Regions from separate parts of the Spirillospora sp. CA-128828 genome, predicted to be linked through region 2. Evidence: riboswitches for the same ligand, from Rfam matches in the RefSeq annotation. Region 2 holds a riboswitch; the other holds the start of a gene.

Region 1 (10,976 bases), 2.2 Mb from region 2:
CGGCCAGCATCCGGCAGGCGCTCGGTCCGGGCCGCACCGAGCGGCTCGGCCACGGCATCCGTGTCCTGGACGACCCGGATCTCGTGGCGGAGGTGCGAGAACGCGGGATCCCGCTCGAAGTGTGCCCGTCCTCCAACGTCGCCCTGGGCTTCGCCTCGACCCTCGACACCCACCCCCTCCCCCGGCTCCGCGACGCGGGCTTGGTCGTCACCCTCAACACCGACATCCCCTCCTTGATCGGCACGCCCCTCACCACCGAGTACACCCGGGTCCGCGACACCTTCGGCTACGACGACGCGACCCTCGCCGACCTGGCCCACGCCGCCACCGAAGCCTCCTTCGCCCCGCCACCGACCAAGACCCGCCTGCACAAGGAGATCAACACCTGGCTGACCACCCCCGCCCAACCCAACACCCCCTGACCCCTACACGCGCCCATGCGCTGTGCGCGCCCTGCCGTCCCCCGTGGCGCCTGTGGTGCCCCCCTCGGCCGCGCGACGCGCGTCAACGCACCCTTAGGTGGCCGCCTCGAACGTTCTGGCTTGGTTCTCAGAGCTTTGTCAGGGGGCCGCTTCGGATCTCGCGTAGGAAGGGGTCGGTGTCGTCCTCCCATTCCGAGGGCGCCCGCACGACCGGGTGGACCGGCAGGCCCAGGCGTGCCGCGGCCTCCTGCGCCGCGTCGTGGACAATGTCGGGTGAGAGCTCGCCGATGACCAGGACCTCCACGTCCCCCGGCTGATCGCCCGGCCTGTCGGCATGACGGTCTGCCCAGGCACCGAACAGGTAGATCTCGCGGACACCGCGGAGACGCCCGAACTCCTCCTCGATCACCGCCGCCGGGCCGCACGTCAGCGTCAGGAGGCGTGCGAGCGGCTCGTACAAGGGGCTTGCGGTGTTCCCGGCCACCAGGCGACCGGCCAGGGTCCGGCGAAGCGTGAGAAGGTCGGCGCGCGCCAGCCGTTCCACCTCGCGCATCACCGACGCCAGATCGGTCCGGAGCATCACGGCGAGGTCGAGCATCGACACCTCGCGGGCCGGTCCCAGCAGGAGCCGCGCGAGCAGCTCGCCCTGCAGTTGCGACCGGAAGATCGGAAGCCGGGCCGGCGCGCGGGCCCGCACATCCCGCAGGAACGCGTGCGCCAGATCACCCTCGCTTGCCCGGCGGCCGAACTCCGCCGCCGATCCGATCGCATTCGAATACATGTTCGAACACTAGGCGTCGGCTATGACACTTCGGTGAGGCCGCTCTGCTCCCAGGAGGCCCCCGCGCATGCGAAAGGCCCGCGACCGGACGGATCCGGCCGCGGGCCTTTGCGCAGGACGTCAGTCCTTGTTGAAGTTGACCGCGCCCTCGATGGGCGGCGGGCTGTCCGGGACGGTGGACGGCTTCGGGACGCCCTTGAACGTGAACTTGGCGTTCTCCGCCGAGTCCGTGTTCTCCGGGTCGAAGCCCTCGGTACCGACGATCACGATCTGCCCGGGCTTGAGCTCGTTGTACAGGATCTTCTCGGACAGGCTGTCCTCGATCTCCCGCTGGATCGTGCGGCGCAGCGGCCGGGCGCCGAGCACCGGGTCGTAGCCGCGCAGCGCCAGCAGGTCCTTGGCCTCCTGCCGCAGCTCGATGCCCATGTCGCGGTCGTGCAGTCGGTCGTCCACCTTGGCGATCATCAGGTCGACGATCTGGATGATCTCCTTCGGGGTGAGCTGGTGGAACACCACCGTGTCGTCGACGCGGTTGAGGAACTCGGGGCGGAAGTGCTGCTTCAGCTCCTCCGACACCTTCGCCTTCATCCGCTCGTACGAGCCCTGCTCGTCGTTCTGCCGGGCGAAGCCCATGGAGACGCCCTTGGAGATGTCCTTGGACCCCAGGTTCGTCGTCATGATGATGACGGTGTTCTTGAAGTCCACGACACGGCCCTGCGCGTCGGTGAGGCGGCCGTCCTCCAGGATCTGGAGCAGCGAGTTGAAGATGTCCTGGTGGGCCTTCTCGATCTCGTCGAACAGGACGACCGAGAACGGCTTGCGGCGGACCTTCTCCGTCAGCTGGCCGCCCTCCTCGTACCCGACGTAGCCGGGCGGGGAGCCGAACAGCCGCGAGACGGTGTGCTTCTCCATGAACTCGGACATGTCGAGCTGGATCAGCGCGTCCTCGTCGCCGAACAGGAACTCGGCGAGCGTCTTGGACAGCTCCGTCTTACCGACGCCGGACGGGCCGGCGAAGATGAACGAGCCGCCGGGACGCTTCGGGTCCTTCAGCCCGGCGCGGGTGCGCCGGATCGACTGGGAGAGCGCCCTGATGGCGTCCTCCTGGCCGATGACGCGCTTGTGGAGCTCGTCCTCCATGCGCAGCAGCCGGGTCGACTCCTCCTCGGTCAGCTTGAAGACCGGGATGCCGGTGGCGGTGGCGAGGACCTCGGCGATCAGCTCGTCGGTGACCTCGGCGACGACGTCCATGTCGCCGGCCTTCCACTCCTTCTCCCGCTGCGCCTTCTGGCCGAGCAGCTGCTTCTCGGAGTCGCGCAGCGCCGCGGCCTTCTCGAAGTCCTGCGCGTCGATCGCGGACTCCTTGTCGCGCCGGACGTCGGCGATCTTCTCGTCGTACTCGCGCAGGTCCGGCGGCGCGGTCATGCGGCGGATGCGCATCCGCGAGCCGGCCTCGTCGATCAGGTCGATCGCCTTGTCGGGCAGGAACCGGTCGCTGATGTAGCGGTCCGCGAGCTGCGCGGCCGCGACCAGCGCGCTGTCGGTGATCGACACGCGGTGGTGCGCCTCGTAGCGGTCCCGCAGGCCCTTGAGGATCTCGATCGTGTGGGACAGCGACGGCTCGGCGACCTGGATCGGCTGGAAGCGGCGCTCCAGCGCGGCGTCCTTCTCCAGGTGCTTGCGGTACTCGTCCAGCGTGGTCGCGCCGATGGTCTGCAGCTCACCGCGCGCCAGCATCGGCTTGAGGATGGACGCGGCGTCGATCGCGCCCTCGGCGGCGCCCGCGCCGACGAGCGTGTGCAGCTCGTCGATGAACAGGATGATGTCGCCGCGGGTGCGGATCTCCTTCAGCACCTTCTTCAGGCGCTCCTCGAAGTCACCGCGGTACCGGGAGCCGGCGACCAGCGCGCCGAGGTCGAGGGTGTAGAGCTGCTTGTCCTTGAGCGTCTCGGGCACCTCGCCCTTGACGATCTTCTGTGCGAGGCCCTCGACGACGGCGGTCTTGCCGACGCCGGGCTCGCCCACGAGGACGGGGTTGTTCTTGGTGCGGCGGGACAGCACCTGCATGACCCGCTCGATCTCCTTGTCCCGGCCGATGACCGGGTCGAGCTTGCTCTCCCGCGCGGCCTGCGTCAGGTTGCGGCCGAACTGGTCGAGCACAAGGGAGGTGGACGGAGCCGCCTCGGTGGGACCGCCGGAGGCGGCCGGCTCCTTGCCCTGGTAACCGTGCAGCAACTGGATGACCTGCTGGCGAACCCTGTTCAGGTCGGCGCCCAGCTTCACCAGGACCTGGGCGGCGACGCCCTCGCCCTCACGGATCAGGCCGAGCAGGATGTGCTCGGTACCGATGTAGTTGTGGCCGAGCTGCAACGCCTCGCGCAGCGACAGCTCAAGGACCTTCTTGGCACGCGGAGTGAACGGGATGTGGCCCGACGGCGCCTGCTGGCCCTGGCCGATGATCTCTTCGACCTGCTGGCGCACGGCCTCAAGGCTGATGCCGAGGCTCTCCAGAGCCTTGGCAGCCACACCCTCACCCTCGTGGATCAGACCCAGGAGGATGTGCTCGGTGCCGATGTAGTTGTGGTTGAGCATCCTGGCCTCTTCCTGAGCCAGGACGACAACGCGCCGCGCGCGGTCGGTGAACCTCTCGAACATCTCGTCGCTCCTCACAGAGCGGTTGGGCAGAGTCCGGAACGTCCGGAACTGTCCTTCCGCATGCTAGCCCGCCCCGAGGAGGCCGCCCGGTGCACTCCCACCAGGAGACGTTCCCCAGCTATGCGCTGTTCAGTCTCATCCAACTACCGCATCGGTGCGTCATGTTCCCGCTACGCCCCAAGCGAACGAGGGGCTTTCCGCAGGTGGGTCAGGGCGCGGGCCGAGAGTGCCGAATGGGATGGAGTTTCCACCCGCGCGGCCTGTGTACCTCACCGCGGACGCGGCGAACCGCACGGGCGCTACGCCACAAGCGAACGGCTCTTCGCATCGATGTTGAACGCCGGCGAATCCAGGGCGCGTCACTGCGAGCAGCGAACGGCCCGTCCCACGAACGGAGACGGGCCGCCGGTGGCCGTGCGGGTCAGTTGGCCGCCTCGTACTGTTCGATCACGTGGGCCGGGATCCGGCCGCGCTCATTGACCTTGATGCCATTGTTCTTGGCCCAGGCGCGGATCTCGGCACTGCGTTCGCGACTGGACGCGCCGCGCTGCCGGCGGCGGCGCGAGACGGTGCCCGCCTTACGGGACTTGTCGACGAACGGCTGCAGCGATTCCCGCAGCTTCGTCGCGTTGGGGCCACTCAGGTCGATCTCGTAGGAGGCGCCGTCGATCGAGAACGCTACGGTCTCGTCCGCCTCGCCACCGTCGAGGTCGTCGACGAGAAGCACCTGAACCTTCTGTGCCATGGGGACAGACCTTTCAGCTGGAGCAAACTTCAATCGGTTGACAAAGATATACCGAGAACTTCGCCGCTGACAATTCCAACGCACCCGATGAACCGGCGCCCGACCCGAAGTCACCTTCCGCCCGTGACCCGGCGTAATCGACCTCGTCGTTTCCGGCGCGACCTGACCGCAGGACGTGGTCGGCGCCGGGCACGGGTTCCATGAATTTCCAACCTCACCGGACACCGCCCGAGTTTTCATGAGTGACCGCTGTCACGGCGCACCGTGCTGACCTGGGCGGGTGTCCGCACATTGACCCGGGTTTGCGGGCGGCGCCGCCGGCACCGCCGATTAACCCTGGCGTAACGGCGGCAACCCCGCCTCCCACCGGTAATGCGCGGGTGGCCCGCGGCACGTGATCAGCGCTCCGACCGGCCGATGTCGACGGATAACCGGGAGCGGGCGGGCCTCGAAATCTGTTGCCGCGTCCGGGGACGAGAAGTCGGCGACCCGCTTCCCCGTGCGGAAGCCGCCCGCCGCCCTTCATCCCGAAAACGGGAGTTTGAGGCACAATCCCACCCCTGCCCCGCTTCTTCAACCTGACGTCCGAGACCCGCGAGCCCGCCCGCTCCCGCCTCCCCTCCCACGGAGAGGGGCATGCTGCGCGAAAGGTCCGTTCGAAGCGCGGCCGTATCCCGCCCGAAGTAAGTCCACCGGTACCTAACAAGCGGCTCTGTAGAAGCCTTGGCAACGGTTCCTCAGCAACTTCCAAAGCGGAGGCGGCGTCCGGGACGAGACACATCCCGGCCTGATTCGGGACCGTAACCGGAACGAGCTGGCATTCGCCGTCAGCGCCCGGGCGTCCGAAACAGAGCGGGCATCTCAGTGAAAAACGTGCATGGCGCACCTGGACGATCCCGGGCCGCGCGGCAGGCCGCCCACCGCAGTGGGCGGTATCAAGATCTCGCGAGCGCCTCCGCGCGCGTCTGAGAGCGCCTCAGAAGGCCGATGAATCGGGACGCGTGCTTTTTACCACGAGGGTCCCGGCCAGCCTGTCATGGATCGCCTGGCGGCGGTTCCCCTCGAACAACATGCCCGCGTTCGCCACCCAGAAGATGCTCGCGAGCACACCGAGAACGGGAATCGGCCGGACCGCGACCGGCAGTGAATAGACGGCGGCGCGGAGAACCGAACGCAGGACGTCCGGGCGCGCGTGCGCGACGGGCGCCTCCGCAGCGGACGTCTCGGCCGCGGACGTCGCGGTCTCCTCCGGCGCGACGGCCGCCACGGGAACGAATCCCGGCACGGAGGTGGGCAGCACCCACGACCCACCGGCCCCCGCGCCATCGGGCTCCACACCCCCGGGTTCCGCGCCACCGGGCTCCGCAGCGCCCTCTGGGACGGCTTGATCGGTCGACTGAGACGCCGTCACGACGACCTCGATGCCGGCGAGGCGCTTGCCGAGCGTCCGGCCCCAGAGAGCGAGCTGAACCGCCTCGTACAGCAGCATGCATCCGGCCACGGCGGGCGGAGCGACGATGTCCACGGTGTGCCCGGACACGAGGGCGCGCACCACGACGATGACGGGCACACCGACGACGAGCGTGTCGGTCACGCGGGCCAGGAGGCGCTGGCCGGGCTCGGCGAGCGATGCCGCCATCGCGGCCCTACTCCGAGTACTCGGAGTACTCGTCATATCCGACCCGCTCGTCGATGACGAGCGTGCCGGCGAAGCGGTCGTGCAGCGCCTGGTGCAGGGGCTGGTCCCAGATCGCCCACAGGTAGGCCATCAGCGCGCCCGCCCAGACCAGCACCATCCCGTACGCGGCGTAGTCCCACACCATCACCGCCAAGACGAGGAAGAAGAAAACGCCGAGCTGGTAGGCGACATGGGTGATTCCAGCGCGCCAGACGGCCTGCGTCGTGGTGAGCGGGCTCCCCACAGGGCGCGCTTGAACGATGCCGAGACCCAGGACGCGCTTACCAAGCGTTCGCCCCCACATGGACAACTGGACTGCCTCGTATATGAAAGGCAGCACGGACAGGACGCAGAACAGGGTGAAGATGATGGGCCAGTTCCACACACCGCCCTCGTCCTCTGTCTTGCTGCCTGGCTTGCCCAGACCGAACGCACCGATCGTCACCGGCAGGACGAGGGCGAAGCCGAAGACCGCGACGAGCGCGTTGTCGATGATCCGGGCGCCCGCCCGCCGGTAGATCGGGGCCAGCGCCAGGTCAGCATCGCCGTAGGAGTCGCCGTAGGAGCCGTACTCGTCGTAGGCGGGTTCATAGGAGGGCTGCCCGCCCCACTGCTGCGTTTGCGGCTCCTGCCTTTGCTGCTGCCACTGTTGCTGGGACGGCTGTTGCTGGGGCTGCTGCCACTGCGAACCTTGGTACGGAGGCGGCGGGCCGTAGGAACCCTGCCCCTGCTGCGGCAGTCGGGGCCGACGGGGCCGCCCGCGGTTGGGGGAATCGCTCATTTGGGTCAGTCCTCCAGGCGAAGCAACATCCGGGTGTTGCCCAACGTATTCGGCTTGACCCGGTCGAGGTCCAAGAACTCTGCCACGCCTTCGTCGTAGGAGCGGAGAAGTTCCTCGTACACCTCAGGCGCCACCGGAGTGCCCAGGATCGGCTGGAAGCCGTGGCGGGCGAAGAACTCCACTTCGAAGGTAAGGCAGAACACCCTTCGCACACCGAGTTCCCGTGCAGTCTCCAGGAGGCGGGTCACGATCCGGTGCCCGATTCCGCGTCCGCCGCAGCCCTTGTCCACGGCGACCGAGCGGACCTCCGCCAGGTCCTCCCACATGATGTGCAGGGCGCCGCAGCCGATGACCCGCCCGGGCGCCCCGTGCTGGAGGTCCTCGGCGACCCAGAACTCCTGGACGTCCTCGTACAGCTTGACCGTCGTCTTCTTCAGCAGGCGTCGTCCCGACCCGTACAGGTCGACGAGCCTGCGGATCTCCTGGACGTCGGCGGTACGGGCACGCCGGATCACGACTTCCACAAACAAACGAGATTATCGAACACCCGCGACTTACCGAAGCCCCGCCCCCACATCCCGTGACCGCACCGCATGAGTGACTAGATAAAAGCAACTAGGCACCAGCATTGCGCGGTGAGTGAGCCGGAGCACGGGACCAGCCGGGACGGACCCGGCGCATCCGTCGTCCAGCATCCTCACGACCTGCAATTTCGCATGTTCTGGTTGGCATCCAATGCGGGTTCCGTTAGTGTCCTTCGCTGACGTCGGCCGACCGCAGCACCGAGGCCGAACCGCCGAGTCCACGGGCCGCAACCAGCGCCCCGGGGAGCCGGGGACCCACTTTCGGAACGTTCGGGGGATCGCCCCCGAGCCGCCGAACCGAAAGGGGTGAATCCGCAGCCGCGTGTGAAGTATTCGCGCGCCCGCGGACGGGCTCCTCCGGCCCGAACCCGTCAGCTAACCCGGTAGGCGGACAAGGAGAGGAGAATTCGTGGAGCGATCGCGGACTGCTTCCCGTTCACGATTCCGCGGCCGCGCGGCCACCCTGGCCGGCGCGTTCATCGTTCTTTCAGCGGCCCCCCACGCGATCGCACCGCACACGATCGCCGTCGCGCACGCCGACCCCGAGCCGTCCACCAAGGAGCTCAGGTCCAAGGCCCTCAAGCTCGCCGACCAGCTGGAGCAGCTCACCGAGCAGTACAACGGGCTGAAGGTCAAGCTCGCGCAGTCGCAGCGCGCGGCCAAGGTCGCCACCGAGAACGCCAAGCGGCAGGAGAAGTCGCTGGAGGCGATCCGGCAGAAGGTCGGCTCGCTCGCCGCGACGAGCTACATGCAGGGCGGCTCCGACCCCACGGTCTCCTTCGTCGCCTCGCAGGACCCGCAGGCCATCCTCGACCAGGCCGCCACCCTCCACTACTTCGCCAAGCAGGACAGCACCCAGGTACTCGGCCTGATGCAGGCCATGCAGTCCGCGCAGCGGGCGCGCAAGTCCGCCGAGGCGCGCGCCTCGCAGGTGAAGGACCTGCGGACGCAGCTGGAGTCGCAGCGCAAGAAGGTCACCGACACCTACGAGAAGGTCCGCGGCAAGCTCGTCGACAAGGACCCCACCCAGCTCACCAAGCTTCCCGTCATCGGCACCGGCAAGGCGGCGCAGGCGCTCCGGTACGCGATGGGCAAGATCGGCCGCCCGTACGTGTGGGGCGCCGCCGGGCCGACCACCTTCGACTGCTCCGGCCTGACGATGTGGGCCTACAAGCAGGTCGGCATCAATCTGCCGCACTACACCGGCAGCCAGTGGAACGCCGGCACGCACGTGTCGCGCAGCGAGCTCCAGCCGGGCGACCTCGTGTTCTTCTACTCCGACCTCCACCACATGGGCATGTACGTCGGCGACGGCAAGATGCTGCACGCGCCGCAGACCGGCGACGTCGTGAAGATCGCTCCGATGGCCGGGCGACCCTTCGCCGGCGGCGTGCGCGTGGCCTGACCCCCGGACCTCCACCGGACGCGTGCAATCGTCTCGACCGCCCATGCCGAGCGACCGGGGCCGGGTGCGCCGTCCTGAGCACGTCCGTCCTGAGCGCCCGGATGACCAGGATCTCCGACCCGAATGCCGTCCGCGGCGACGCCCCCTGCAGGGACCTACCTGTCAGGTTGCCGGCGCCGCCGCTGCGGGGTCGGACGGGATTCGGATGAGCCGCCTGGTTCTCCAATGACGCCCGCCCGTCCCCTGGCGAGCGTCGGGGGTGTCACAGCTAGATGAGCTGCCTTCGGGCCGCCCACACCACGGCCTCGATAGGGGTGTTGACCTCCAGCCGGTCGCAGATCGTCCGCAACCGGCGCCGCAAGGTCCGGGCGCTCAATTCCAGCTTGCGTGCCGCCACATCGGCGGTGACACCGCTGGCGATCTGGGCGAGCAGCCGGATCTCCTCCTCGTTCAGCCCGAAATCGTCGGTGCCACGACGTGCGAGTGTGGCTGTTTCCACTCCGTCCTCCCTCGTCCGAGGTGATGACCGCGGGGATGCAGCCGTCCGCTGCACAGGCACGGGGTTGGCCTTGATCTGTACGCGCGTTGGGTTGCCGGGTCCGGAGCCCTCCGGACTTAGATCATCGGGTTCCTTTTCTGTCTCGCGAGCTTGGCCGGAGGTGGCCGCATGGCCGATTGCAGGGGTGTACGGGGGAACTCCGGGTGACGATTCAGGCGTTGGCCTGCCGAGGGAGACGGGATGAGGTCGCCAGCCATCCGCACCCGCCCCTTCTCGCCGGACCCGCCGATCTCGCAGTGAACGAAGATCGTGAATCGTTTCAAGCTACGCTTCGGCTCGGAACGCTAGGCGGCCGGATCCGGCCCGTCAAGCGCCATTCAACGGCAATATGCGGCCGATTGGTCACAATGCGTGACAGTGCATTCGGCGCCACAACATGCAAAACTCCACTACCTGGGAAAACGCCCCTGGGCCGGGACGAGGAGCAAGTTGCCACAGACCAGTATTCGTGAGGTCGCGAGGCGGGCTGGAGTCTCAGTTGGGACCGTTTCGAATGTCCTAAACCGGCCAGATCTCGTGGCCGAAGCTACCCGTGACCGGGTTCGCGCGGCGATCGAGGAGCTCGGATTCGTCCGCAACGAGTCCGCGCGCCGGCTCCGCAGGGGGCCGGAACGCACCGCGGGCGAGTTCGGCGATCAGCCGCGCCGGGCCTTCGGCGTCGTCGTCGAGGACCTGACCAATCCGTACGCGACCGACGTCGCGTACGGCGCCGAGGCGGCGCTCAACGCGGCGGGCCACGACGCCCTGTGGTTCTCCAGCGACCATTCCGCCGCCAAGGAGCGCCGTTCGCTGGAACTCCTGCAAGAGCAGCGCGCCGCCGGGGTCCTGATCATCCCGGTCGGGCTGGGCGCCCGCGACATCTCCCGGCTCCGTGCCGCGGGCATGAGCGTGGTGCTGATCGACCGGGACGCGTCCGACGCCTGCTCCGCCCAGGTCGACCACGTCGCGGGCGGTGAGATCGCCGCAGCGCACCTGCTCGGCATCGGCCGCCGGCGGATCGCCTTCGTGACCGGCGTTCCGGAGCCGCAGTCCTGCGTGGAGCGCCGCGCCGGAGCCGCCCGCACGATCGCCGAGGCGGGTCTCGGCAAGCCCTCGACCGTGATCCGGGACGGCCTGAACCCGACCGCGGGCCAGGCGGCGGCGCACCAGATCATGGCGATGTCGCCGCGGCCGGACGGCGTGTTCTGCGCCAACGACCTGCTGGCCATCGGCCTGATCAACGAACTGACCCGGCTCGGCGTCCGCGTCCCCGAGGACATCGCCGTGATCGGCTACGACGACATCGAGCTGGCCGCGAGCGCCGCCGTCCCGCTGACCACGATCCGGCAGCCGCGCCGCGAGCTCGGCTGGGAGGCAGCCGAGCTGG
Region 2 (10,976 bases):
GAGATCGGCAAGCAGCTGCTCATCACGCGGGGCGCGCTGACCACGTTCTCGATCGCCAACGACATCGCCAAGTACTTCGCGATCATCCCGGCGCTGTTCGCGGGCCTGTATCCGGGGCTCGACGCGCTGAACATCATGCGGCTGCACAGCCCGCAGTCGGCGATCCTGTCCGCGGTCGTGTTCAACGCGCTGGTGATCGTCGCGCTGATCCCGCTGGCGCTGCGCGGGGTGTCCTACCGGCCCGGCGGCGCGTCCCGGCTGCTGTCGCGCAACCTCGCCGTCTACGGGCTCGGCGGCCTCGTCGCGCCGTTCGCCGGCATCAAGATCATCGACCTGTTCGTTCAGTTCCTTCCGGGGATGTCCTGATATGCGCTATCCCAGTTGGCTCCGGGTGCACCTGGCCGCCGTGCGGGCCCTGCTCGTCCTGACCGTGGTGCTCGGCCTCGTCTACCCGCTGGCCGTCTACGCGGCCGGACGACTGCCCGGCCTGGAGAGCCGCGCCGACGGTTCCCTCGTCACGATCGGCGGCCGGACGGTCGGCAGCGAGCTGATCGGCCAGTCGTTCACCGGCCCGGACGGGCGGCCGCTCAGGCAGTACTTCCAGAGCCGTCCGTCCAGCGGCGAGTACGACCCGGCGGCGTCCGGGGCGAGCAACCTCGGGCCGGAGAACGTCGTCGACACGCTGCCCGACCCGAAGGCCGGCGTGGAGGGCGTGCAAAGCCTGCTCACCCAGGTCTGCGCGCGCAGCAAGGCCGTCGGCGAGCTCAACGGCGTGAGCGGCGCGCGGCCGTTCTGCACACGGGGCGGTCTCGGCGCCGTGCTGGCGGTCTTCGGGAGCCGCGCCGCGGACGGAACCGTCCCGCATCCCACCCGGGTCGTCAGCCTCAACGAGGAGGCGGGCGTGGTGAAGGCGCCGTTCGTCGCGTCCTACAAGGGAGTGCGCGTCGAGCTCGCCCGCCCCGGCGAGGACTACGCCAAGGGCCTCGTCGTGCCGGTCCGCGGTGACGCCCCCGCCGAGCCGGCTGTCCCGCCGGACGCCGTGACCGCCAGCGGCAGCGGCCTGGACCCGGACATCTCCCCGGCCTACGCCGCCATCCAGGTCAAGCGCGTGGCCCAGGCCCGCGGGATCGCGCCGGCGCAGGTCGAGCGGCTGATCCGGCGACAGGGCAGGGCCCTCGGCTTCATGGGCGAACCGGCCGTCAACGTGCTCAAGCTCAACCTTGCTTTGGACCGCGCCTACCCGGTACGTCAGGGCTGATACCGGTACCCCATCCCCGGCTCCGTCAGCAGGTGCCGGGGATGGGACGGGTCGCTTTCGAGCTTCCGCCGCAGCTGCGCCATGTACTGGCGCAGGTAGTGCGTCTCGCTCTTGTAGGCCGGACCCCACACCGTGGTGAGGAGCTGCTGCTGCGCGACGAGCTTGCCCGGGTTGCGAAGCAGGACGTCCAGCAGCCGCCATTCGGTGGGCGTCAGATGAACGCCGCCCGTCACTGTCTTCGCGGCCAGATCGACCGTGTGCCCGCCCACCTGGACGGGCACGACCGACTCGGCGGACGAGATCCGGCGGCTCACGGCACGGATCCGCGCGACCAGCTCCTCGATGTCGAACGGCTTGGTCACGTAGTCGTCGGCGCCCGCCTCCAGCGCCTCCACCTTGTCGCGGCTGCCCGCCCGCCCCGACAGCACGATGATCGGGACCTCCGTCCAGCCGCGCAGCCCGTAGATGACCTCGATGCCCTCCAGATCGGGCAGGCCGAGGTCCAGGACGACGAGGTCGGGACGCCACGAGCCGGCCCGGCGCAGCGCGCCCGTGCCGTCGGCGGCGACCTCCACCTCGTAGCCGCGGGCGCGCAGGTTGATCCGCAGCGCCCGGAGCAGCTGGGGTTCGTCATCGACCACGAGGACCCGCGTCATCGGGCTTCCTTCCGCCGGTGGAGTGGACGGGCAGAGAAACGATCATCGTGAGGCCGCCGCCCGGGGTGTCCTCGGGGATCAGCTCGCCGCCCATCGCCTCGGTCAGCCCGCGGGCCAGCGCCAGCCCGAGCCCGACGCCCGTGTGGTTGTCGCGGTCGCCGAGCCGCTGGAACGGCAGGAACGCCCGCTCCCTCTCACGGGGCGGAATGCCCGGGCCGCGGTCGGCGATCCGCAGCTCGACCCGGTCGCGGATCGGGCTCGCGGTGATCAGGACGGGCCCGCCAGGCGGGCTGTGCCGGAGCGCGTTGGCGATGAGGTTGACCAGGACGCGCTCCAGCAGGGCCGGGTCCGCTTCGACCTCGGGCAGGTCGGTGTCCAGCAGCACCGAGACGTCGCCGGCGCCCAGGTCGTCCAGTGCGCGGGGCACCACCTCGTCCAGCGCCAGGGGGCGGGCGGCGATGCCGAGGACGCCCGCCTGCAGCCGGCTCATGTCGAGCAGGTTCGCGACCAGCCGGTCGAGCCGGTCGAGGGACTGCCGGGCGGTGTCGAGCAGCTCGGCGCGTTCCTCGTCCGTCCAGGCGATCGAGGTGCTGCTCAGGCTGTCGGTCGCGGCCTTCGCCGACGCCAGCGGTGTGCGCAGGTCGTGGCTGACCGCGTTGAGCAGGGCGGTGCGCATCCGGTCGGCGGCCTCCAGCGGGCGCGCCTTCTCCGCCTCCGCCCGCAGCCGCTGCTGCCGCAGCGCTCCCGCCGCCTGCACCGCGAACGCCTCCAGGACGCGCCGGTCACCGGCGGGCATCGGACGCCCCCGGATCGCCAGCGTCAGGTCGTCCCCGACCGGGATCTCGGCGTCGCCCTCGCCGGGCGTGGCGCAGGGACGGCCGCCGACGGTCGCGACGATCCGCCAGCCCTCATCCGCCGCGGGACGTTCCAGCAGTGTGACCGACGTGAGCCCGAACGTCTCGCGGAGCCGGCGCAGCACCGCGTCCAGCGCGTGCTCACCGCGCAGGACGTCGCCGGCCAGCGTGGACAGCACCTCCGCCTCCGCGCCGAGCCGGGCCGCCTCCCGCGACCTTCGCGCGGCACGGTCCACCACGATGCTGACCCCGACCCCGACCAGGACGAACACCGCCAGCGCGATCAGGTTCTCCTGCTCGGCGATGGTCAGCTTGTGCACCGGCGGCGTGAAGTACCAGTTGAGCAGCAGGAACCCGACGACCGCCGTGACGAGCGCGGGCCACATGCCGCCGACCAGCGCGATCGCGACCACCGCCGCCAGGAAGAACAGGATGTCGGACGGCAGCGTGATCGCCGGGCGCGCCGCCAGCAGCCCGTACGTCAGCAGCGGCAGCCCGAACAGGGCGAGCAGGAATCCGCTGAGCCGGCGGCTCACCGACACTCCCTGCTCCCGGCCGGGCCGCGGCACCCCACGCCGCGCCTGGTCGTGCGTGACCATGTGCACGTCGATCGAGCCGGACCGCGCCGTCGTCGTCACCCCGATGCCCGGGCGCAGCAGCTGCGCGAACCGGCCGCGCCGCGACACCCCGAGGACGAGCTGGGTCGCGTTCACGCCGCGCGCGAAGTCCAGCAGCGCCCGCGGCACGTCGTCGCCGACGACCTGGTGGTAGGTGCCGCCGAGGCCCTCCACGATCTGCCGCTGCCGGGCCAGGTCCTTCGGCCGCGCCCCGGTCAGGCCGTCCCCGCGCGCCACGTGGACGGCGAGCAGGTCCGAGCCCTTCGACCGCGCGGCGATGCGGGTGGCCCGGCGCAGCAGCGTGGCGCCCTCGGGGCCGCCGGTCAGCGCGACGACGATCCGCTCGCGCGCCTCCCACGTCCCGACGATGCCGTGGTCGGCGCGGTAACGGTCGAGCTGTTCGTCCACCTTGCCGGCCAGCCACAGCAGCGCCAGCTCCCGCAGCGCCGTCAGGTTGCCGACCCGGAAGTAGTTGGACAGCGCCGCATCGACCTTCTCCGGCCGGTAGACGTTGCCGTGCGCCATCCGCCGGCGCAGCGCCTCCGGCGCCATGTCGACGAGCTCCACCTGGTCGGCGCGGCGGACCACCTCGTCGGGCAGCGTCTCCCGCTGCGCGACCCCGGTGATCTGCTCCACGACGTCGTTGACCGACTCCAGATGCTGGATGTTCAGGGTCGAGATGACGTCGATGCCGGCGTCCAGGATGTCGTCGACGTCCTGCCACCGCTTGGCATGCCCGCCGCCCGGGACGTTCGTGTGGGCCAGCTCGTCCACGAGGACGACCGCCGGGGCGCGGGCGATCACCGCGGCCGTGTCCAGCTCGGTGAACTCCGTCTCCCGGTAGGTCAGCCTCCGGCGCGGGACGATCTCCAGCCCGTCCAGCAGCGCCTCGGTGCGCGGCCGGTCATGCGTCTCGACATATCCCACGACCACATCGGTGCCCCGCTCGCACCGCCGGCGCGCCTCCGAGAGCATCGCGTACGTCTTCCCGACACCGGGGGCGGCCCCCAGGTAGACGCGGAGCTGCCCCCTGGCCATGCTCCCCATCCTTCCAGCCCGAGCCCCCGCCCCTTCGGCGGCGTCTCACCGAGACAACCTCGGCCCGGCGGCCGCCGATCCCGTCTTGACGGACTCCATACGCCCGCGCCCTCACCTTTCACGGCTTCCATATGCGCGGCGAGGGCGGCATGGGAGAACGCCCGGCCGGGAGGCCCCGGCCGGGCGTGTCTCACCGTCTCCTCAGAGGTTCGTCGGCCGGTAGGCCTTGTACTCGCTGTCGGACGACACGCCGTAGTCGCGCGTGCGGTGGTCGGTGCCGTAGTGGCCACGCTGCTCGTACGCCCAGTAGGACGTGTGCTTGCTGTCGGTCCACTTCTCGAAGATGACCACGTGCCGGGTCGTGTTGGTCCCGAGCGCGTCCATCACGAGGTCGCCCTTCTTCAGCTCGGACATCTGGATGCGCTCGGTGTACCTCGATGACGTCAGCCCGACGGTGTTGAGGCCGGGCTTGGAAAGGCCCAGCGCCATTGAAACGAAGCCCGAGCAGTCCGTGCGGTATCCGTTGTGAGTGCTCGTCTGGCTGTAAGGGATCCTCTGGTCGGTGTGCGGGTGCCAGGTCTTGGCCCGGGCTATCACTTTGGAGCGGCTGCTCCCTGAATCATCCGTGGCCTTCGCGTCCGCGCGGCTGTCGCTCGATGCGTGTGCCGACTTCTTTGCGTGCGTCCGCTTCACGGGAAGCGTCGCCACGGCGGCGGTCACCTTGTCGCCGCCGTCCGAACCGGACGACAGGATCGACGCGTGCGCCGCCGTCGTCGCCGCCACGCCCACGAAGGCGAGGCCCACGAGGGCGCCGGTGGCGCTGGGGTTCAGACGCAGAGGTCTACGGCTCTTGCTGTGCTTGCCTTTCAAGGGGGACTCCTTCTTCCAAGCCGCCTACCGGGTTAGCTGACGGGTTCGGACGTGGAAGTCGCCCTACGGCCTGAGAACAGGCCGATTCACCCCAGTGCGGGACTGCCTGGAGTCCGGCACGCTGGGTCCCCGGCTCCGCGCGATGGCGGACTCGGCGTTTGCCGCTGCGATCCGTGGGCGCTGGGCCCGGCCACGGGACCTGTGTCCCGTGCGCGAAAGAGCGGCGCTGATGGTTATGGGTGCGCGGCCGCGTCGGGGCCGCGTGCTGGGAACACCTGCGGGCGCTCGCTCAGACCTGCACGCGTGGCGTGCGCATGGTCGGCCGGCGGTGCCGGATGAGGCGTTCGTGCCCCATGGGGCACATAACACGGAAGTGCCTGGCGAGCACCTTGATGGGACGACAAGCTACATGGACCACCAAAGGAAGGCAAACTCCCCCAAAATCACGAACCGCCCAGCTCAGCGCGTCGGTGTCCGGCCGAGCACCGGCCGAAGCATGATCGACATTTCCCGTCCGTCGCGGTAATGATCTTGTATAGATCGCCCCAAGGTGATCGTCCGACATCGACGGAGAGGGCATCCGATGGCGATTCCCAGGTCCGCGCACCGGCTTCCGCTGGCGGTGGCCGCGGCCGGCGCGACGACGCTCGGGCTGTTCGCGCCCGCGGCGGCGGCCGACGTCCGGTACGAGCCCGGTTCATCCGGCCTCGGCGACTCCTACTTCCCCGACCTCGGCAACGGCGGGTACGACGTCGAGCGGTACCACCTGAAGACCGCGTACGACCCCGCCACCGACCGGCTCACCGGCACGACCACCATCACGGCCACCGCCACCCAGAACCTGTCCCGGTTCAACCTCGACTTCTACAAGATGAACGTCCGGTCGGTGCGCGTGAACGGCCACAAGGCATCGTTCGAGCGCACGGGCGAGCGTGAACTGGAGATCACGCCGCGGAAGGGGCTGCGGAAGCTGAGGTCGTTCGGCGTGACCGTCCGGTACGACGGTGTGCCCCAGCCGCTGAGCGGCCCGGTCGTCTTCGACCTGCCGTACGGATTCCTGGCGACCAAGGACGGCGCCACGGTCATGGGCGAACCCAACGGGGCGTCCACCTGGTTCCCGGCCAACGACCATCCGACCGACAAGGCGCTGTTCACGGTCGAGACGACCGTGCCGCACGGCCTCAAGGCGATCTCCAACGGCCGCCTCCTCCGGCAGCGGACCGCCGGCGGCAAGGACACCTTCCTGTGGCGGGAGGACCGCCCGATGGCGACGTACCTGGTGACCAACTCGATCGGGCGGTTCAACGTCTCCACGACCACGACCCCCAAGGGCGTCCCGCAGCTCGACGCGGTCGACCCGGAGGTGGCGTCGGACCCCAACTCGCTCGACACCCCGCGCAACACCACGCGGGTGACCGACGAACTGGCCGGCTACATCGGCGCCTACCCGTTCACCAGCACCGGGTCCATCGTCGAGAACGACTCCGGCCCGCCGCTGAACCTCGAGAACGCGCTGGAGACCCAGACACGGCCGACCTACCAGAGCCCGCCCGTCGAGAAGGGCGTGGCCCACGAGATCAGCCACCAGTGGTTCGGCGACAGCGTCTCCGTGCGCCGCTGGAAGGACGTCTGGCTGAACGAGGGCTTCGCGAAGTGGGTCGAGTGGTACTGGGCCGAGCGGCACGGCGGCCAGTCCGCGCAGCTCTCCTTCCAGCAGTCCTACGACGACCCGCCGCCCATCCAGCCGGACCGGCCCCCGTTCTGGGACGTCGTGATCGCCGACCCCACCCGCGACCAGATGTTCCACCGCGCGATGTACTTCCGCGGCGCGATGACGCTCCAGGCGCTCCGCCACAAGATCGGTGACGAGCGGTTCCTGCGGCTGGTCCGCACCTGGGTGGCGACCAAGAAGTACGGCAACGCGTCCACCGAGGACTTCGAGGCACTGGCCGAGCAGGTCTCCGGGCAGGACCTCGGCGCGTTCTTCAGGGTCTGGCTCCACGCACCGGGCAAACCCACCGCCTGGTGACCGCCGGGGCCGATTGATTATTGACGGAACTTCTGAGCTACGTCATAGTTTTGTAGCATGATCGCCGCTCCCCCGCGGGCGACGGCGGTCGTCGCGCCGTCGGCGAAGGAGTCCCCGTGAGAAGAGCCCCTTTCAGCGCCGTCGCGGCGGCGATCCTGCTGGCCTCGGCGATGGCGGCTCCCGCCGTCGCCGGGCCGGCGGGCGCGCCCCTCCGGGACGGCGCTCCCGCCGTGACCGTGGCCGATCCGGAATCCGCCTGCGCCGCCATGCGCGGCACCACCGTCCCCGCCGGCAGGATCGGCACGCCCGGGATGCTCCGGGCCGACGCCACGGTGACCTCGGCCGTCTACCAGAACGCGTCCGACGCGGTCCTCAGCGCGAACGGGCAGCCCGCACGCAACGCCGCCAACTCCTCGGCTGTCGTGACGCCGGCCAAGCCGGCCCACTGCAGGCTGACCGGGAACATCGCGCCGGTGACCAAGAGCGCGCAGCCGATCGGGTTCGAGGTGAACCTGCCGACCGAGTGGAACGGCTCGTCCACCCAGTTCGGCGGGGGAGGGTTCAACGGACGCCTGACCGACGCGGCCGGATACATCAGCAGCGACATCAACGCCGGCGACGTCCTCACCCCGCTGAAGCGCGGCTACATGACCGTGGGCACCGACTCCGGCCACCTCATCACCGCAAGCCCGCGCTACGACTCACCCGACCCCGTCGAGCGGGCGGGCGCGACCTTCGACTTCGCGCTCGATCCGGAGATGTTCCGCAACTTCGCCACCGACGCCTACAAGAAGGTCCACGACGTGGGGGAGGAGATCGCCAAGGGCTACTACGGCGAACGTCCCCGCAAACGGTTCTGGGTCGGCGGTTCCGAGGGAGGACGCGAGGGCCTGCTCATGGCGCAGCGATTCCCGGAAGACATCGACGGTGTCTTCGCACGCGTGCCGGTCATCGGATGGACCGGGCTGTTCAGCAACTTCATCGCCACCCTCCAGGCCGTCGAGCGCAACGGGAAGGCGGGCGGCTTCACCGCCGCCGACATCGGCCTGCTGGGACGCACGTCCGCGCGTGCCTGCGACGCGCGCGACGGCATCGCCGACGCCGTCCTCAGCGACTACCGCGGCTGCCAGGCCAAGGTCCTCAAGGCCGTGCGCGCCCTGAAATGCGCCGGGGCGCCACGGCCGGGCAGCTGCCTCTCCGCCGCGCAACTCAACGTCGTCGACACGGTGTTCACTCGGCTCGACCTCGGGTTCAGGCTGCCAAGCGGCCTGGACCACTACCCGGGGTTCCTGTTCGGGGGAGAACCCTGGTCCCTGGCATCGAAGGTCGGCGACAACCCCTCTCTCGACTACGGCGACACCGGATACCCCAGATACGCCGAGTACGGCGTCGGCGCCGCCAAGTTCGTGTTCGGCCGCGACCCCGGCCTGGACGTGGTGAACGGCTTCGACCGGACCGAGTACCGGCAACGCATGGCGCAGGTCTCGACGATGATGGACACGCTCGACCCCGACCTGTCGACCTTCGACAAGCGCGGCGGCAAGCTCATCGTCCTGGAGTGCACCGCCGACTACGCCCAGAGCGCGGCGATGGGAATGAAGTACTACGACTCGGTGGTCTCGACCATGGGCAAGGCGACGACCGGCGGGTTCATGCGACTGTACGTTTCACCAGGCACCGACCACGGCTGCGGCGGAAGCATCGACCCCGCCACCCTCGACGCCGGCGGCAAGACCCCCTACGGAGTCGGCACCAGCGCCGGGACCGTCAACGGAGTGCCGCGCAACGTCGACTGGTTCGGCGTCCTGGAGAACTGGACACTGAACGGCAGGGCACCGGGAAGCTCGGTGACGGCCACCGCCAACCACTATGCGCCGCCGTTCGAGGTGCTGGCCGCCAAGCCCGTCTGCGCCTACCCGCTGTTCCCGCGCTACACCGGCGGCGACCCGGCCTCCGCGAACGGTTACACCTGCCGACGCTGATTCCGGGGCGTGGCGGCGACGGCGCCGGAGCCGCCTTCTCCGGCCGCCGCACGCGCCTGGGGCCCCGCGTATCCTATGACGTACGTCATAGGGAGTGGTGTGAGGGTGTCACGAAGCGGCGCGGAGTCGCGGCAGCGGATCGTCATCGGCGCCGCCGACCTGATCCGGCGGCGCGGGCTGGCCGCCAGTACGGTCCGCGACCTGGCCGAGCACGCCGAGGCGCCGCTCGGCTCGACCTACCACTACTTTCCGCGGGGCAAGCAGCAGCTGGCCGCCGAGGCCGTCCGATTCGCGGGCGACCTGGTGCTCCTGGCCCTGGACCGCGAACTGCGAGCCGGACCCATCCCGGGGCTGCGGGCCTTCCTGGCCCTGTGGCGCGAAACCGTGATCTCCAGCGGGTTCCGGGCGGGCTGCCCCGTCCTCGCCGTCGCGGTCGAGGAACCGCCCGCCGACGGCGACCCCGAAGCCATCACCGCGGCCGCCGAAGTGTTCGCCGGCTGGCAGGAGATGCTCGCCGGATCGCTGCGCGCGCACGGCGCCGGTGACTCACAGGCGCGCAGGCTGGCCACCCTCATCGTCGCGGCGGTCGAGGGCACCGTCGCGATGTGCCGTGCGAGCGGTGACATCCGCCCGCTGGACGACGTCGCCGCCGAACTGGAGGCCCTCGTCGCGGCCGCGGTCGCTCCATGACCCTCGCCTTGTACCATGTGGTACAAGATCGGTTCATGGTGCTCGTTCCGGATGCCCCGCGTGCCCGGGCGATCGCGGCTTGGAGTGATGCATGGGCTTGGAGGAGAGCCTGCCCAGCGGCTTCCTGCTGACCACGGTTGAGCAGGTCGCGGGGTGGGCGCGCAGCAGTTCGGTGTGGCCGGCGACGTTCGGCCTGGCATGCTGCGCGATGGAACTCATGGCCACCGGCGACCCCCGCCATGACATGTCCAGATGGGGGATGGAGCGCGCGGCGGCGACGCCGCGGCAGGCCGACCTGATGATCGTGGCGGGCCGGGTGAGCCAGAAGATGGCGCCGGTGCTGCGGCAGATCTACGACCAGATGACCGAGCCGAAGTGGGTCATCGCGATGGGCGTGTGCGCCTCGTCCGGCGGCATGTTCAACAACTACGCGATCGTGCAGGGCGTGGACCACATCGTCCCGGTGGACATCTACCTGCCCGGCTGCCCGCCGCGCCCGGAGATGCTGCTGGACGCGATCCTGAAGCTGCACGACAAGATCAACAACACCAAGCTCGGGCCGCGGCGCGCGAAGCAGATCGCCGAGCTGGAAGAGGTCGAGCGCCGCCGGCTGCCGCTCCTGGGACTTCCGGACGGGCACTCTTCGGCCGTGCACTCTTCGGCTGTGCACGGCGCCGGCCGCGAGTAACGCAACGGGCAATGGGGCCGGCACTAGGCTGTGGCCATGGCTGATCAAGGCGGAATACCGGTGCTCCCCGAGCAGGACTTCACGCCAGAATTCGTCGTCCCCGTCAATCAAGAGTCGGTCGCCCGAGCCCGTCGCGCAGTAGCGCGGATACTGCGAATATCGGCATGGGTGCAGGTGGCCGGCGGTGGCCTCATCATCGCCTGTGGAGGCGCCGTCGCCATTCTGGTAAAGCGCGATCTGGGTGATAATTGGCCGATCGCGGTGTTCATCAGCGCACCGGGGTTGATCATGCTT

What was found. Region 2 has a riboswitch for cyclic di-AMP ahead of ACQPXG_RS07835 (NlpC/P60 family protein). Riboswitches for the same ligand answer to the same signal wherever they lie in the genome.
Region 1: another riboswitch for cyclic di-AMP. It lies ahead of ACQPXG_RS43095 (NlpC/P60 family protein); the one in region 2 lies ahead of ACQPXG_RS07835 (NlpC/P60 family protein).

Annotation. Positions count from the first base shown of each region.
Region 1 is NZ_CP191986.1:8,968,311-8,979,286, forward strand. Features, by position in the region: gene add (adenosine deaminase) at 1-422, shown strand, start outside; gene ACQPXG_RS43065 (hypothetical protein) at 550-1,203, opposite strand; gene ACQPXG_RS43070 (ATP-dependent Clp protease ATP-binding subunit) at 1,324-3,858, opposite strand; gene ACQPXG_RS43075 (histone-like nucleoid-structuring protein Lsr2) at 4,280-4,603, opposite strand; gene ACQPXG_RS43080 (RDD family protein) at 5,580-6,242, opposite strand; gene ACQPXG_RS43085 (RDD family protein) at 6,250-7,062, opposite strand; gene ACQPXG_RS43090 (amino-acid N-acetyltransferase) at 7,068-7,586, opposite strand; cyclic di-AMP (ydaO/yuaA leader) riboswitch at 7,847-8,052, shown strand; gene ACQPXG_RS43095 (NlpC/P60 family protein) at 8,056-9,051, shown strand; gene ACQPXG_RS43100 (LuxR family transcriptional regulator) at 9,320-9,550, opposite strand; gene ACQPXG_RS43105 (LacI family DNA-binding transcriptional regulator) at 9,968-10,976, shown strand, end outside.
Region 2 is NZ_CP191986.1:1,525,462-1,536,437, forward strand. Features, by position in the region: gene kdpB (potassium-transporting ATPase subunit KdpB) at 1-366, shown strand, start outside; gene ACQPXG_RS07820 (potassium-transporting ATPase subunit C) at 368-1,258, shown strand; gene ACQPXG_RS07825 (response regulator) at 1,249-1,914, opposite strand; gene ACQPXG_RS07830 (DUF4118 domain-containing protein) at 1,889-4,423, opposite strand; gene ACQPXG_RS07835 (NlpC/P60 family protein) at 4,625-5,293, opposite strand; cyclic di-AMP (ydaO/yuaA leader) riboswitch at 5,301-5,460, opposite strand; gene ACQPXG_RS07840 (M1 family metallopeptidase) at 5,877-7,322, shown strand; gene ACQPXG_RS07845 (tannase/feruloyl esterase family alpha/beta hydrolase) at 7,439-9,304, shown strand; gene ACQPXG_RS07850 (TetR/AcrR family transcriptional regulator) at 9,404-9,994, shown strand; gene ACQPXG_RS07855 (NuoB/complex I 20 kDa subunit family protein) at 10,086-10,682, shown strand; gene ACQPXG_RS07860 (hypothetical protein) at 10,719-10,976, shown strand, end outside.